DNA from 2 places in the Glutamicibacter sp. AOP12-B1-11 genome. Region 2 is predicted to be linked to the other one. Evidence: predicted binding sites of a transcription regulator. Region 2 holds the regulator's gene; the other holds the start of a gene.
What was found. The regulator LexA, encoded in region 2, represses DNA repair genes until DNA is damaged. The targets are predictions, from matches to a motif close to TCGAACANNTGTTCGA.
Positions count from the first base shown of each region.

Region 1: ACT3UQ_RS01550 (DUF6504 family protein) is a predicted target of LexA. The motif match lies at 3,831-3,846, and genes of this name have one in related genera.

Region 1 is NZ_JBQSYL010000002.1:84,106-91,856, forward strand. Features, by position in the region: gene ACT3UQ_RS01525 (hypothetical protein) at 1-46, opposite strand, end outside; gene ACT3UQ_RS01530 (MBL fold metallo-hydrolase) at 149-778, opposite strand; gene ACT3UQ_RS01535 (S-(hydroxymethyl)mycothiol dehydrogenase) at 778-1,863, opposite strand; gene ACT3UQ_RS01540 (DUF1772 domain-containing protein) at 2,019-2,462, opposite strand; gene ACT3UQ_RS01545 (AraC family transcriptional regulator) at 2,600-3,526, shown strand; gene ACT3UQ_RS01550 (DUF6504 family protein) at 3,882-4,196, shown strand; gene ACT3UQ_RS01555 (DNA polymerase III subunit alpha) at 4,268-7,723, shown strand; gene ACT3UQ_RS01560 (GrpB family protein) at 7,733-7,751, shown strand, end outside.
Region 2 is NZ_JBQSYL010000012.1:87,785-95,535, reverse strand. Features, by position in the region: gene ACT3UQ_RS09240 (DUF222 domain-containing protein) at 1-269, shown strand, start outside; gene ACT3UQ_RS09235 (glycoside hydrolase family 76 protein) at 358-1,440, shown strand; gene lexA (transcriptional repressor LexA) at 1,503-2,219, opposite strand; gene ACT3UQ_RS09225 (LysM peptidoglycan-binding domain-containing protein) at 2,477-2,830, shown strand; gene ACT3UQ_RS09220 (histidinol-phosphate transaminase) at 2,905-4,011, shown strand; gene hisB (imidazoleglycerol-phosphate dehydratase HisB) at 4,037-4,657, shown strand; gene hisH (imidazole glycerol phosphate synthase subunit HisH) at 4,658-5,293, shown strand; gene ACT3UQ_RS09205 (hypothetical protein) at 5,297-5,446, shown strand; gene priA (bifunctional 1-(5-phosphoribosyl)-5-((5-phosphoribosylamino)methylideneamino)imidazole-4-carboxamide isomerase/phosphoribosylanthranilate isomerase PriA) at 5,469-6,206, shown strand; gene ACT3UQ_RS09195 (SseB family protein) at 6,363-7,244, shown strand; gene ACT3UQ_RS09190 (MFS transporter) at 7,266-7,751, shown strand, end outside.

The sequences.
Region 1 (7,751 bases), on a different contig from region 2:
ATAGCGCGGGGATCTTGCGCGGTGTTGGAGCTGTAGGTTCTGGCATGGGAACCATCTTTCCACGTCCGGCCAATTACCGCTTGTCTCTGGAGTTAAAAACTGCCGGCCAGCTTGGAAGCTGGCCGGCAGTCAAGGAAGGCTGCGCGGTTTAGTGCCCGCGCGCGATCCATTCTTCAAGATTCGGCGCCTCGGCGCCGATGGTGGTGGCATCTCCGTGGCCGGTGTGCACCACGGTCTGCTCGGGCAAGACGAACAGCTTGGTGCGGATCGAGTCGATAATCGTCTCGAAGCTGGAGTAGCTGCGCCCGGTAGCCCCCGGACCGCCGTGGAACAGCGTGTCGCCGCTGAACAGCACACCCAGGTCCTCGGCGTAGAAGCAGGTGGAACCCGGGGAGTGGCCCGGGGTATGCAGCGCGGTCAGCGTCGTTTCACCGATGGTGAAGGTATCGCCCTCCTGGATTTCGGCATCGACCTTGCGCTCGGGATAAACGTTCTCCCAGAGCATCGTATCGGCCGGGTTCAGGTACAGAGGCGCCTCGACCGCATCGGAGAATTCGACCGCGGCGCGGATGTGGTCGTCGTGCCCGTGGGTGAGCAAGACGGCCATCACCTCGCGGTCGCCAACCTGCTCGAGGATCTTCTCCACGTCATGCGCCGGGTCGATCACCATGACCTCGGACTCATTGCCGATGATCCAGACGTTGTTATCGACCTCCCAGGTGCCGCCGTCCAGGGAGAAGGTGCCCGAGGTGACGACGTTCTCGATCTGCGCACTCATTAAAGCTCCACCACCGAACGCAGCACGGTGCCCTCGTGCATCTTGTCGAAGGCCGCCTCGATCTCGTCCAGCTTGATGCGCTCGGTGACGAAGGCATCCAGATCCAACCGGCCCTGCTTGTACTGCTCAACGAGCATCGGGAAGTCGCGCGAAGGCAGGCAGTCGCCGTACCAGGAGGACTTCAGCGAGCCGCCGTGGCCGAAGACGTCCAGCAGCGGCAGTTCCAGCTTCATCTCCGGGGTCGGCACCCCGACCAGCACCACGCGGCCGGCAAGGTCGCGGGCGTAGAAGGCCTGCTTGTAGGTTTCCGGGCGGCCCACCGCGTCGATGACCACGTCGGCGCCGAAGCCGCCGGTCAGTTCCTTGATCGCTTCGATCGGATCGGCCTTCGAGGAATCGACGGTGTGGGTGGCGCCGAGCTGCGTGGCGGTCTCCAGCTTCGTCGGGTTCAGGTCCACGGCGATGATGGTGGTCGCTCCGGCCAGCTTGGCGCCGGCGATCGCTGCCACGCCCACGCCGCCGCAGCCGATGACCGCTACGGACTCGCCGCGCTTGACCTCACCGGTGTTCATGGCCGCACCGATGCCGGCCATCACGCCGCAGCCGAGCAGGCCCACGGCGGCGGCGTCTGCGTCCTCGTCCACCTTGGTGCACTGCCCGGCGGCTACCAGGGTCTTCTGGGCGAAGGATCCGATGCCCAGCGCTGGGGAAAGCTCGGTGCCGTCCTCCAAAGTCATCTTCTGGGTGGCGTTCGCGGTATTGAAGCAGTACTGCGCCTGCCCCTTGGCGCAGGCGCGGCACTGGCCGCAGACCGCACGCCAGTTCAGGATTACCCGGTCGCCTACGACCACATTGGTGACGTTCTCACCGATCTGGCTGACTACCGCGGTGGACTCGTGGCCCAGCAGGTACGGGTAGTCGTTGCCGATGCCGCCGAGCTTGTAGTGCAGATCGGTGTGGCAGACGCCGGCGGTCAGTACATCGACGATGACCTCTCCGGGTCCCGGGTCCGGAACGATGATATCGACGACCTCTACCGGGGCGTCTTTGGCGCGGGAAATAACGGCTTTGACCTTATGCGGCATGGATTTGCTCCTGAGTTTAATTGTTCGTGTGTCTTGATGCTATCGGTGTGCTCCAAGCTAATCGAGTATTCGGGACACAGTGACGTGAGAAGTTTCGCGCGCGGCGTAGTCGGGGGCACCGACCGCGCTGCGCTCGGCCATGGCCATGCGGCGGATCAGGCCGTAATGAGGAGCAGAAGTGATCCGGCCGCGGAGCCTGCTGCACGCAGCACATTAACCCGGTGCCAGCGGGGCCGATAGCGCGCCCACGGTAGCGTTGCGCGCTGCAGGGCACGGTTCAAGGGAACACTGAGGAAGATGGTGAGCAGGGCGCCGGACAGCACCAGTGCCGAGCCCAGTGCAGGGACCAGGAGGCCTTGCGCTAAGGCGTATGCAGTGTAGCCGAGACTGCCGACGAGGCTAAGGAAAAATAAGCTGAGAAACGCGGGCCGTTCGGCGTGCTGGTTCACCGAGATCATGAAGTCTCCGGCTGCCGAATCCTGGACCGAGGCCAAGGCCGGGAGGACCGTCAGTGCGAAGGCAGCATAAAAACCTGCAACAATCCCGGAGCTGGTAATAGTTGTTATGAGCAATGTGGCCGCTAGCCATTCGGGGATCATGCCACCGCCCCTGGCCGGGGTGTGAGAGCTGAGAAGGGAGCCGTTTTCCTGTGCATGGTACTCATTCAAGCGCACGGATCGCAGATGCAGAATGTTTGAAACTCGACAAAACATGCGTCATCGTCCAATCTGAGGGAGTGACCGCTCAACATGCCTTTCCTGCGGGGCCGCGTGCCCGTGACGGCTTCATCCTGCGCATGAGCATGGCAGGGAACTGGCAAGTCGAAGTCCAAGATCGCTGCGCGTTGACAATCCTGGCGGTGCGTACCGGATCTTGCGCGGTGCAGCGAGGCGAAGCAACGATCCAAGCTGAACCGGGAAACCTAGTGGTCATTCACGGGACGGCGCCTTATCGGGTGCTTGCGGACAGCACGCAGCCGCGTGCCGCCGCCGTTGAAACATACCTCATTGGACCAGGCCAGCAATGCCTCGGCCCTGCGGCGCAGCCGGTCACTGAGACGCTGCGCCACGGCGTCCGCTCGTGGGGTAACGCCCGCGACGGGGCGGACCAATTGCTGGTCTGCACCTTCACCACAACCAGTGCGATTACCGACCTGATCTGCGAGGGGCGAGCGCTATGCCTGATAGATGATGCAGCGCTCTGGAATTGGGCTGAGCTGCTGCACCTTGAAGCCGAGCGGCAAGGACCTGTGCAGTCGTTGGTCTTGGATCGGCTTTTGGATATCCTCGCGCTCCAAGTGCTGCAGCAAATGCCGGGGGCCGGCATGGTCCCAGGTGCAAAACCGGGGATTGCAGCCGCGGTGGGGGCAATGTGGTCCGCTCCGGCGGAGCCCTGGAGTGTGGCACTGCTCGCCAGGATCGCTGCCATGTCCCGTTCGGCCTTTTCCGCGGCGTTTCATGAAGCCATGGGAATGCCACCGGTTGGATACCTCACCCGGTTGCGTTTGGCGCTGGCTTGGGATGCCCTGCAGAACACCAATTCTTCATTGGGGCAGATAGCCGGTGAGGTCGGCTATTCCTCCGCTTTTGCCCTGAGCGCTGCCATTCGTCGAGTCTATTCGGCAAGTCCCTCTGAAATTCGGATGCTCCGAAGGAACGGTTGAACCCTCCGCCGGCTCAACCGTTCCTCACGCTGTGCAACGTCAAGGTACGCCACTTGGCGGCGTGAACCACGGGCCAACGAACGTGGAGTTCCATCCCGGTCGGCCGGCTCTCATTTTAGGTAATAGGCCAGCGGCCGCAAATGGTTTCGGCCCGGTAGCCAACTTCGTCTCAGAGCTTTCCTTGCCCTGGATTTGCGTGCTTCAGGGCGCGGACCCGCGTAGCGCCAGAGCCCTAGGCATGGACGGGGCTGTGATACTTCCCCGGCGCTAAACTGTCCGTCGAGCTGACTAGCGTAACTGTTGTTAGAACACGTATTCGAATAAGATTGAGTCAGTAGGGTTGAAGGAGTTGCACGTGGGCATTTTTACCGAGTCGATCCAGGTTTCCTGCGCCCCAAGCGGGGTGCCGTTGCGGGTTTCCTGGCAGGGGTGCGAATATCGGCTGGTCGCCGAGCCGCAACGGTGGTTCGAACGCCGCAAATGGTGGGACGAAAACCTGCGCATACCCCGCGGAATCGGCGCCGGACTAGCGGATTACGAGATCTGGCGGCTGGAGATCACCCGAGCGGCGGGCCGCGGCCCCACGCGGAGCATCGACGTCAGCTTCGACCCGCAATCCACGCGCTGGCGGCTGATCAGGGTGAATCAGGAGTTGCCAATCAGCGCCTGACCGGGCATAAATGCACATCTTTCGAAACTTTGTTCTAATGGTATTCCTACGCTGTTTCGAAGGATCCGCCCATGAGCTTCACCCACCTGAACGTCACCTCCTCCTATAGCGCGCACTATGGCGTCTCCAGCCCGCCCCAGCTGGCGGCCGCCGCCCGCGCGCAGGGAGCCGAGGCGCTGGCGCTCACCGACCGAGACGGGCTCTTCGGCGCGGTCAAGCATGTCGGAGCCTGCCTCGCCGAGGGGCTGCGCCCGATCCTCGGAGTGAACCTCGCGGTACTTGACGGCCAGGGAAAACCCGCCGGACGCATCATCCTGCTCGCCCGCGGAAACACCCAAGGACGCGGATACGCCGCGCTGTGCCGCGCGGTCTCCGCGGCGCACCAGAACCCGCGCGGAATCATCGGGCTGAGCCAAGCCGACCTGGCGCAGCGGCTGGCCGGCGGGCAACTGGTGCTGCTGCTCGGTGCCGAATCCGACGTGTCGCGGGCCATCGAGCGCGGCAAGTACTCCCAGGCCCGGGCGCTGATGGCCCACTGGAAGAAGCTGGCCGGCGGGCAGTTGCGCGCAGAAATCACCACCCACCTCTCCGCTCCCGGCAAGCGCTACAGCCTGGGCTTCGCCAGCAAGCTGCTGCGCTTCGCCGCGGAGCTCGGCGTCGCCCCGGTGCTCAGCAACGCGGTGCGCTATGCCGATGCCGATGGGGCGGTCACCGCCGACATCCTCGACTCGGCCCGGGTGCTGGGCAGGCTCAGCGCCTTGGAAGAGCTGCAGCCCACCGGGCAGGGATGGCTGAAAACCCCGGCCCAGATGCACCAGCTGGCCCAAGATCTCTCCCGGGTGACCGAACGCGCCTGGGCCTATAGGCTCCTGCGCAATACCGAGCAGCTCTCCGACTGGGCGGCGCTGGATGCGCATACGGATCTTGGCTGGAAGCAGCCGGTGATCCCCGAAGCGAAAATCATCGGCTTGCACCGTCCGGCCCAGCAGGAACTGACCGAACGAGTTTTCGCCGCCGCACCGCGTCTGCTGCCGAACACCAAGCGCAGCGAGATCGAAAAGCAGCTGGCTCTGGAGCTGGGGGTGATCGAAAGGCTGGACTTCGCCGGCTACTTCCTCACCGTCGCCGAAACCGTCAACCTGATCACCGGCATGGGCGTGCGGGTGGCCGCCCGCGGCTCCGGAGCCTCCTCCCTGGTCAACTACCTGCTGGGGATCAGCCAGGTCAACCCGCTGCAGCACGACCTGGTCTTCGAACGCTTCCTCTCCGATACCCGCACCACCTTGCCGGATATCGACATCGACGTGGAATCCGCGCGCCGCCACGAGATCTATCACAAGATCTTCGACACCTATGGGGAGGAGCGCGTAAGCCTGATGAGCATGCAAAACGCCTACCGGGCACGCGGCGCCGTCCGCGACGCCGGAGCCGCCCTCGGCCTGGAGCAGGAACAGGTCGACGAGATCGCCAAGCAGCTCTGGCGCTTCTCCGCCTCCTCCTTCCGCGAGGCGCTGGAGGAAAAGCCGGAACTCGCCCCCTTGGCCAAGCGCATCACCTCCGACGGGCAGCTGGACATCCTCATCGACGCGACCGAACGCCTGGACCGGCTGCCGCGGCATATCTCCATGCACCCCTGCGGGGTGATCCTCTCCGACGCGAGCCTGCTGGACCGCACCCCGGTGCAACCCTCCGGGATGGGGCTGCCCATGAGCCAGTACGACAAGCACGATATGGACCTGATGGGGCTGATCAAGCTCGACGTGCTCGGGGTGCGCATGCAATCGGCCATCGCCTACACGCTAGCGGAGATCAAGCGCCTGCATCCCTCCCGGCAGTCGGTCGCCCGCGCCGGGGGACACCGGCAGCCGGAGTACATCGAAGCGGACGGGCAGATCGACTTCGCCCGCGTTCCGCTGGATGACCCGATCACCTACGAGCTGATCCGCTCCACCCACACCCTGGGCTGCTTCCAAATCGAATCCCCGGGCCAACGCGAACTGATCGGCAAGCTCGCCCCCACCGAATTCAACGACCTCATCATCGACATCTCGCTCTTCCGCCCCGGACCCATGCAATCGAATATGGTCAAGCCCTACCTGGAGCACCGCCACGGTTTTGCTCCCGAGCAGTTCCTGCACCCGGATTTGAAGCCCGCGCTCGCCGAAACCCATGGGGTCACCGTCTTCCACGAACAGGTGCTGCGCATGCTCCATGTGATGACCGGCTGCACCCTGGGGATGGCAGATGTCTACCGGCGGCATCTGGGCAACCCGGCCCAGGAACCCGCGGTCGAAAAATTCTTCCGCACCAACGCTGCGCGAAAGGGCTACGCGCCGGAGATCATCGACAAGGTCTGGAAGGTGCTCGCAGGCTTCGGCTCCTTCGGCTTCTGCAAGGCCCATGGGGCGGCCTTCGCCGTACCCACCTACCATTCGGCCTGGCTGAAGGCGCACCATCCCGAGGCGTTCCTCGCCGGCATCTGGGAGCACGACCCGGGCATGTACCCCAAACGCCTGCTGGTCTCCGAGGCGCGCCGGATGAACATTCCCATCCTCCCGCTGGACGTCAACCTCTCCACCGGCCATTACCGAGTCGAACGCGTCTTCGAACATGCCGTGCGCGGCACCCCGATCGTCCCGCGCGCCGCCGGAACCATCCGCCCCGGCCAATACGGCATCCGCCTGGCCTTCCGCGACATCCACCAGCTGAGCGAACGCGAGGTCACCCGGCTGGTCGCCGGGCAACCCTATGACAGCCTCGCGGACGTCCGCCAACGCGCCGGCCTGTCCCGGCGCAGCTACCAGAACCTTGCGGCGCTCGGCGTCTTCGATTCGCTCCTTGCCGGCACCAGCAGGGCGGACACCATCGCCCACACCCAATCCATGGCGCACGCCAGCATCCCGGCCAAATACCGGCCCGGCCCCGGACAGCTCGCCCTGCCGCTGGGCGCCATTGAGCACATCAAGGCCACCGGCGCCCAGCTGAGCACCGAAGAGGTAGTGCGCACCGAACTGGACCTGCTGCACCTGGACGTGAGCGAGCACCTGATCACCTCTTACCGCACACGCCTGGCCCACCTGCCGATCACCCAGGCGGTGGAACTGCTGCACCTGCGCAACGGCGCCGAGGTGCTGGTGGCCGGGGTGCGCATCGCGACGCAGACCCCGCCGATGCGCGGAGGCAAGCGGGTGGTCTTCATCTCGATCGACGACGGGTCAGGCTGCGTGGATGCCACCTTCTTCGATGACACCCAGCAGCGCACCGGACCGCTGCTTTTCTCCACGCGCATGCTGCTGATCCACGGCATCACCCGGCGCACCGGCCCGCGCGGCATCTCCCTGCAGGCGCTGAACGCCTGGGACCTGCACGCTCCGGAGACGCTGCCGGGCGCCGGGTACCTGGAATCGGCGGCCCGCCCGAAACCCAGCTACCGGCCCAAGCTCGGCCAAGGCGCCGCGGAAGGGCAGAGCGTGGGCGAACTGGCCAAGCGGATGGACGCCGAGGGGCTGGACCAGCGCGGGGCTTAGGATCATTGCATGAGCACCAGTCCAGACA
Region 2 (7,751 bases):
GCGGTTGCCTCTACCCGGGCTGCCGGATGCCGGCCAGCCGCTGCGAGGCGGACCACGTCGATCCATGGGAGGAGGGCGGACAGACCCGCGTGGATCGTGGCGTTCTGCTCTGTCCCATGCATCACCACGCGCGCCATGCCGGGCTTTTCAGCCTCGTGGTGGCCGAGGGCAAACCTCCGGCGGTGCTGCTGCCCAAATTCTTGGACCCCGATCAACAACCGCGACGCAACACCTACTGGTTCTCGGCCGCCGAAGTGCTCGCGGCCTGATCCCGCCCGCTCGATGTGCTCGATGCCGGCGGGCGAAGCGGCTACGCTGGTGCACACAACCGGAGAATTAAGCAGTGGGAGCCGACTCGTGAATGAAGCGCAGCATCAGCCAGGCAACCACGACCCCGAGCACTGGGAGGCCCTGGCCGCGGTGGCAGGCGAGGACCTGCACGCCAGATTCGGCCATCGGCTCATGGGCCTGCCCGGCACCTGGATCGGCTCGCTGCATGCGACGCCTACCGCGCCAGCGCCTGGCAAACGCCCGCGCCCCTGGTCCGAATGGCACTACTGGTGGCAGGCGCACTATCTCGACGCGATCCTCGACGCGGCTTTCCGCGAGCTGCACTCCGGTCACCGGTGCGCGGCCCAGAGGCACTGGCGGCGGGCCAACCAGCTGCTGCGCGGCATCCTGCTGCGCAATTTCGGCCGCTTCCCGAATTACTTCTACGACGACATGGCCTGGTTGCTGCTTGCCAGCCAACGGCTCAATGGGCTGAGCCAGCAGCTCACCGCCCGCCCGGCGCTGCTCGCCACCCTAGCCATGCGTGCACTGGCTCGACAGCTGGTGCGCGGCCAAGACGAGAAGCTCGGCGGCGGGCTCTACTGGTCGCGCAAACGCGACTTCAAGAACACGCCCACCAACGCCCCGGCGGCCCTGTATTTCGCACGCATCGCGGACTTGAGCACCGCCACCGGGCTGCTGGACTGGCTGCGTCGCGAGCTCTACAGCACATCCTCCGGGCTCTACCTCGACGGCATCCGCCTGACCGCCGGCGGCCCGCGCACCGAGGAAGCGATCTACACCTACAATCAGGGCACCGTGCTCGGCGCATTGCTGGCCACCGGGACCGCTGAGCATCTGGCACAAGCAGTCTCGCTGATTCAGGCGATCAACGACCAGCTCGCCACTGCGGCACAGGGCCTGCGCCTGGAATCCGGCGGCGACGGCAATCTGTTCACTGGAATCCTCTGCCGCTACCTGGCGCTCGCCGCGAACGACGCACGCCTGCCCGCTGAGACCCGCCGCACCGCCGCGCGATTGGTCCGCGACACGGCGAGCCAGATCGCGGACCGGGTCGAGACGCAGCTTTCGGCGGCCACCCAACGCTGGACGATCCTCCAGGCGGCCGGGCGCGTGAGCCTGCCGCCGAGCCACCTCAGCGCAAAATAAAAGCCATCCGGTCTCACCGACAAGGGGTGAGGCCGAATGGCTCGTTGGAATAAACTTGCCTGCTACAGCGAGCGCATCACCGACACGACGCGTCCCATCACCGTGGCCGCGTCGCCGAGAATCGGCTCATAACGCGAATTCTGTGGCAACAACCAGGTGTGGCCGTCACGCTGACGGAAGGTCTTCACCGTGGCTTCCTCGTCAAGCAATGCGGCCACAATATCGCCGTTCTCCGCGGTCTGCTGGCGACGGACGACCACCCAGTCGCCATCGCAAATAGCCGCATCCACCATCGAATCGCCCGATACCTTGAGCATGAACAGCTCGCCGTGGCCAACCAGCTGGCGGGGTAGGGAAAAGACGTCTTCGACGGTTTGCTCCGCCAAAATTGGTCCACCGGCGGCGATGCGTCCGACCAAGGGAACCATTGTGGTGTCTGCCGAGGAGCTCAGCTCAATGACCTTCGTGTCCTCAGCGGGTTCCGGCGCGCTCAGCGGCTCGCTGCTTCCCTCGCCGTCCTCTGCAAGCTGCAGCGGAAGCAGAATCTCCATCGCTCGTGGACGCCGCGGGTCGCGACGAATGTACCCAAGCTTTTCGAGCTGACCGAGTTGGTGAGTCACGCTCGAAAGGCTTTTGAGCCCGACCGAGTCGCCAATCTCACGCATCGACGGCGGGTAGCCATTCTTGCCGATCGCACGCTGGATGGTTTCGAGGATCTTTTTCTGACGTATCGTCAGCGAACGGGCGTTCGACCGGGGAGTGCGCTGTGATGCTGACATGTATTTTTGCCTTCCCTTGCATTCGGTCCTCAGTTCGAAGCTACAAACTGTCGGTGCCCAATGTTGTGATGTATTCATTGATCGACTACTTCGAAATCTTAGTTGATCGCAGGGCTTCTTTCAAAGATTTGTTCGAAAACATCTGGACAAGTTCGATCTGGCTCTGTTAGAAAAGATGTACTAGTATCGAACAGGTGTTCGAAGGTTGTATTCGAATATTGGTTCGCATCACCCGTAATCGTTGAGGAGAAAAAGTCGTGGCAACTCTGGCACTTCACCCACAGCAGAGCAAGACACCAATGAGGATCCGCATCAATCGTCGCGGTTGGGCAGTACTGGTAGGCATACCGGTCTTCCTGCTCACGATCGCCGCGGCGTTCATGGTCACCATGTTCACCAGCAGCGCCCAAGCGTCCACGGACCTTCCCACCGGCCCGGCGACGGTGGAGGTCACCGTGATTCCCGGTGACACCCTATGGGGGCTGGCCAGCGAGTACGCCGTGGGCTACGAAGTCAACGCGGCGATGAGCCACATTGAGGAATTGAACTCCATCGATGCCGGTGTGTTGTACGCCGGGGACACTTTGGATATCCCGGTACTCTCGAACTAGGTGCCAGCTCACTATTGTTACCTGTTCTTGTCGTGGATTCACCGGCGAGAGTGCCTCAGCATTAGAATTAATGCGTGAATGACCGTAGTGAACTTCTGAGTCAGCTGCCCTTGCGTGAGAATCTCCGCGGGCTATCCCCATATGGAGCGCCACAAATTGACGTCCCCATTCAGCTGAACGTCAACGAGAACACCCATCCATTGCCAGCGACCGTTATCGATGCCATCGCTCAGGAAGTAGCCAAAGCGGCTGCCAGCCTAAATCGTTACCCGGATCGTGAATTTACCGAATTGCGCGAGCTGCTCGCCGACTACCTTGGTCACGGGCTGACCTCCGACAACATCTGGGCCGCAAACGGCTCCAACGAAATTCTCCAGCAGATCCTGCAGGCCTTCGGCGGCCCGGGGCGCAGCCTGCTTAGTTTCGTCCCCACCTACTCGATGTACCCGCTGCTCGCCAGTGGCACCGATACCGAATTCATTGCCGGAAACCGCGCCGAAGATTTCACCCTCTCGGCCGAATCCGCCTCCGCGCAGGTGCGCGAACACCGCCCAAACGTGGTATTCCTGTGCTCCCCGAATAACCCGACCGGAACCGCACTGGGCTTAGACGTCATCGAAGCGGTCTATGAGGCCGCCAGCGAAACGGGCGCCATGGTGATCGTGGATGAAGCCTACGCAGAATTCTCGCTGGCAGGTACTCGATCGGCGCTTACCCTGCTCGAAGGGCGCCAGCGCTTGATCGTCTCGCGCACGATGTCCAAGGCTTTCGGCCTGGCCGGAGCCCGCGTGGGCTATCTCGCGGCGGCCCCCGAGGTGACCGACGCGATTCGCCTGGTGCGTCTGCCTTACCACCTCTCCGCGGTCACCCAGGCAACCGCCATCGCGGCGCTGAAGAACATCGAGCTGCTGCTCGCGCAGGTTGAAGACATCAAGACCCAGCGCGACCGCATCGTGTCCACGCTGATCGATCTCGGCTTGAAGCCATCTGTCTCGGATTCGAACTTCGTTTTCTTCGGCGGACTGGAAGATCCGCACGCCATCTGGCAGGGCCTGTTGGATGCCGGCATCATTGTCCGCGACAATGGAATCAAGGGAACGCTGCGCGTCACCGCCGGCACCGAAGCCGAAACCACCGCCTTCCTGGAGCACCTGGCCTTGTTGCTGGGTGCACAGAAGTAGAATTCACACACAAGCGAAGGAAGACATGTCTGCCGAATTGATTGGCGCTCGTCGCGCCCGGATGGAACGCGAGACCAGCGAATCATCAGTTTTCGTCGAGTTGGACCTGGACGGAACCGGGGTCTCGGAGATCAGCACGAGCGTGCCGTTCTATGACCACATGCTCACCGCCCTGTCCAAGCATTCGCTCATCGACCTGACCGTGCGCGCCACCGGTGACACCCACATCGACGTGCACCACACGGTCGAAGACGTGGCCATCACCATCGGCGAGGTGCTGCGCGTGGCCCTGGGCACCAAGGCGGGCATACGCCGCTTTGGCACCTCCTACGCACCGCTGGACGAGGCGCTGTCCCGTTCGGTCGTTGACGTCTCCGGGCGCCCGTACCTGGTGCACGGCGGGGAACCCGCAGGCCAGGAATACCACCTGATCGGCGGGCACTTCACCGGTTCGATGACGCGGCACGTATTCGAGGCCATCACCTTCCACGCGCAGATCTGCGCGCATATCGAGGTGCTCTCCGGGCGCGATCCGCACCACATCGTCGAGGCCCAATTCAAATCCTTCGCTCGCGCGCTGCGTGAAGCGGTCGAGCCGGACGCCCGCATGGGCGACAAGATCCCATCCACGAAGGGTGCCCTCTAAGTGGCGAAAAAAACTGTCGTCGTCCTCGATTACGGATCCGGCAACGTCCGCTCGGCCGTGCGCGCGCTGGAAGCCGCCGGCGCCGAGGTGGAGCTGACCGCGGATCCAAAAGCGATCTTGGCCGCCGATGGCCTCGTCGTTCCCGGCGTGGGAGCCTACGCCTCGGTGATGGAGCAGCTGACCAAGGTCGGCGCGCTGCGTTGGATCGGCCGCCGCATCGCCGGTGGCCAGCCGGTGCTGGGCATCTGCGTGGGACATCAGGTGTTCTTCGAGCAAGGTGTTGAGCACGGGGTGAAAACCGAAGGCATCGGCGAGTGGCCCGGTGTGGTCGAGCGACTGCAGGCGGAGGTCATTCCGCATATGGGTTGGAATACCGTGCGCCCGCCGGAGAACAGCCGGCTCTTCGCCGGGATCGAGGACGAGCGGTTCTACTTCGTGCATTCCTATGGCGTGCAGAAGTGGGAGTTCGATGTCACCCAACCGGCGATGACCCCGCCCCAGGTGACCTGGTCCACCCATGGCACCGAATTCGTCGCGGCCGTGGAAAACGGTCCGCTGTCCGCCGTGCAATTCCACCCGGAGAAGTCCGGCGACGCCGGGGCCCGCTTGCTGCGCAACTGGTTGGAGACACTTTAGGAAATGTGGGCCATCATCCTGCTAACCCTCGGTGCCTTCCTCGCCGGCGGCGCGATCTCGCTCAAAAGCCAGAAAGCGCATATCTCGTGGATCATCGCATTGTGGGCCCTGGCCGCCGCGGCAATTGTCGCCGGCTGGGTTCAGACTCTCTAGACATTAGCGACAGAAGGAAATTATGAGCGAGCAACCAATTCTTGAACTGCTCCCGGCGGTAGATATCGCCGGCGGCCAAGCCGTTCGCCTGGTGCAGGGCGAAGCCGGGTCGGAAACCGGATACGGCGACCCGCTGGAGGCGGCCCTGTCCTGGCAGCGCGAAGGGGCCGAATGGCTCCATCTGGTGGATCTCGACGCGGCCTTTGACCGCGGCAATAACACCGAGGTGGTCCGCCGCATCGCCGACGAACTGAACATCAAGGTGGAACTCTCCGGCGGCATCCGCGACGATGCCTCGCTGGAGCGCGCCCTGGAATTCGGGGCCACCCGCGTGAACCTGGGGACCGCAGCATTGGAAAACCCCGACTGGACCGCGCGCGTCATCGAACGCTTCGGCGAGCAGATCGCCGTGGGCATGGACGTGCGCGGAACCACCCTGTCCGGCCACGGCTGGACCAAGGACGGCGGCGACCTCTGGGACGTGCTGGCACGCTTGGAAGATGCCGGGTGCGCCCGCTATGTGGTCACCGACGTGACCAAGGACGGCACCCTGCGCGGGCCGAACGTGGACCTGCTGCGCGAAATCTGCGCCAAGACCACCAAACCCGTGATCGCCTCCGGTGGCATCTCCTCGCTGGAAGATCTGCGCGTGCTGCGCGAATTGGTCTCGGAGGGAATCGAAGGGGCGATCATGGGCAAGGCGCTCTACGCGGGCCAGTTCACCCTCGCCCAAGCGCTGGACGTGGCAGGGCGCCGCTAGCCTCCACCATTTTTTGAGCCAGGACCCGAACCAGCGCCCACCGGCCCGGTTCGGGTCTTTTGCCCTCCGCACCGGAGCCGGGGTGCGTGGCAAAGGTCATGAACGGATTTTCGTCGCAGGACTTTCGCATTTGCACCCGGCAGATAGCATAGTTTCATGAGCATTTCGCACCCCGAATCCGATCCCAAACGCCACCTGCCCGGGCATATCGCCGCGGCGTTGGCGCAAGCTGGCAACCGCGCAGATTCTGCCGGCCAAGGCTGGGACGGTCGGGACTTGAGCGGCGAGGAAAATCCGTTGCACAAGTTTGACAAGGACGATGGAGCCGCCGACCCGGCCGTGGTGCAGGCTCTGGCCGAGCTCCGCGCGGGAACCGGAGACGAGGCCGGAGTGCATCGGGCCCTGTCCCAGGCTCGCGTCTTCGTGGCGGTTGTCGCCCAGCTCGGCGAAGAAGCGCTGACCGAACATGGTTTCGCCGCCGATAAGGAAGCCGACATGGCGTTGGTCAAGATCAAGGCACCCGATGGGCGGATGGCCTTGCCGGTATTCACCACGGTCGAGCGCTTGCAGGCCTGGCATGGCGAGGCCCGACCGGTGGCGGTCTACGCACCCCGCGCGGCCCTGTCTGCGGTGAGCGAAGAAGCCCAGCTGCTGGTGCTCGACCCGGGCAGCGATTTCACCTTCGTGCTGCGTCGTCCCGGGATGTGGAACCTGGCCAAGCAGACCGATTGGACCCCCAGCTATCTCAGCGAGCACATCGCCAAGCTCGTCGAAGAGGCGACCGCCGGTTATCCGGCGCTCCGCGCGGTGAAGGTGGCGCCGGGCCGGGGAGTCGGCTCGCGAGATGTCTCTGGAGCGGCGGTGCTGGGCGGCGGCCCCGGACCGGAACTGAACCTGCAGTTCGTCTTCGCCGCCAGAACCCCCGAGGCCGAAGCCCGCCAGAGCACCAAAGACATCCATGGGCGCCTCGCCCAAAACCCAGAATTCGCCGAAGCGGTCGATTCGCTCGAAGTGAGTTTGCTCAGCGCACCAGACTAAGAGAAAAGGACACCACCGGGTATGAAACGGTATTGGCAGATTCTGCGGCAGCCGCAGATTTCATCGCTGCTAGTCATCGGAATGATTGCCCGATTGCCGCACTCGGCGCTGAGCATGCTGCTGCTTCTGCACCTGGTTACGAATCTCGATCAGAGCTGGGTGTCCGCCGGGCTGGTTACCGCGCTGATGACCCTCGGCATTGCCATCGGCGCCCCGTGGCGCGGTGCCCGGGTCGATGCGTGGGGGCTGCGCCGGGCGCTGATTCCTTCGATCTTCGTCGAAACCATCGTCTGGTGCACCGTCCCGCACGTGTCGCTGGAGTGGGTGTACCCGCTGGCCTTCATCGGCGGGCTCTTCTCGCTGCCGGTGTTCTCCGTGGTCCGTACCGCCCTGGGCATCATGACCACCGGGGATAACCGGCGCACCGCCTTTGCGCTCGATGCGACGGCCACCGAACTGGTATTCATCGTCGGACCGGCCTCGGCAGGGATCGTCGCCACGCAGATC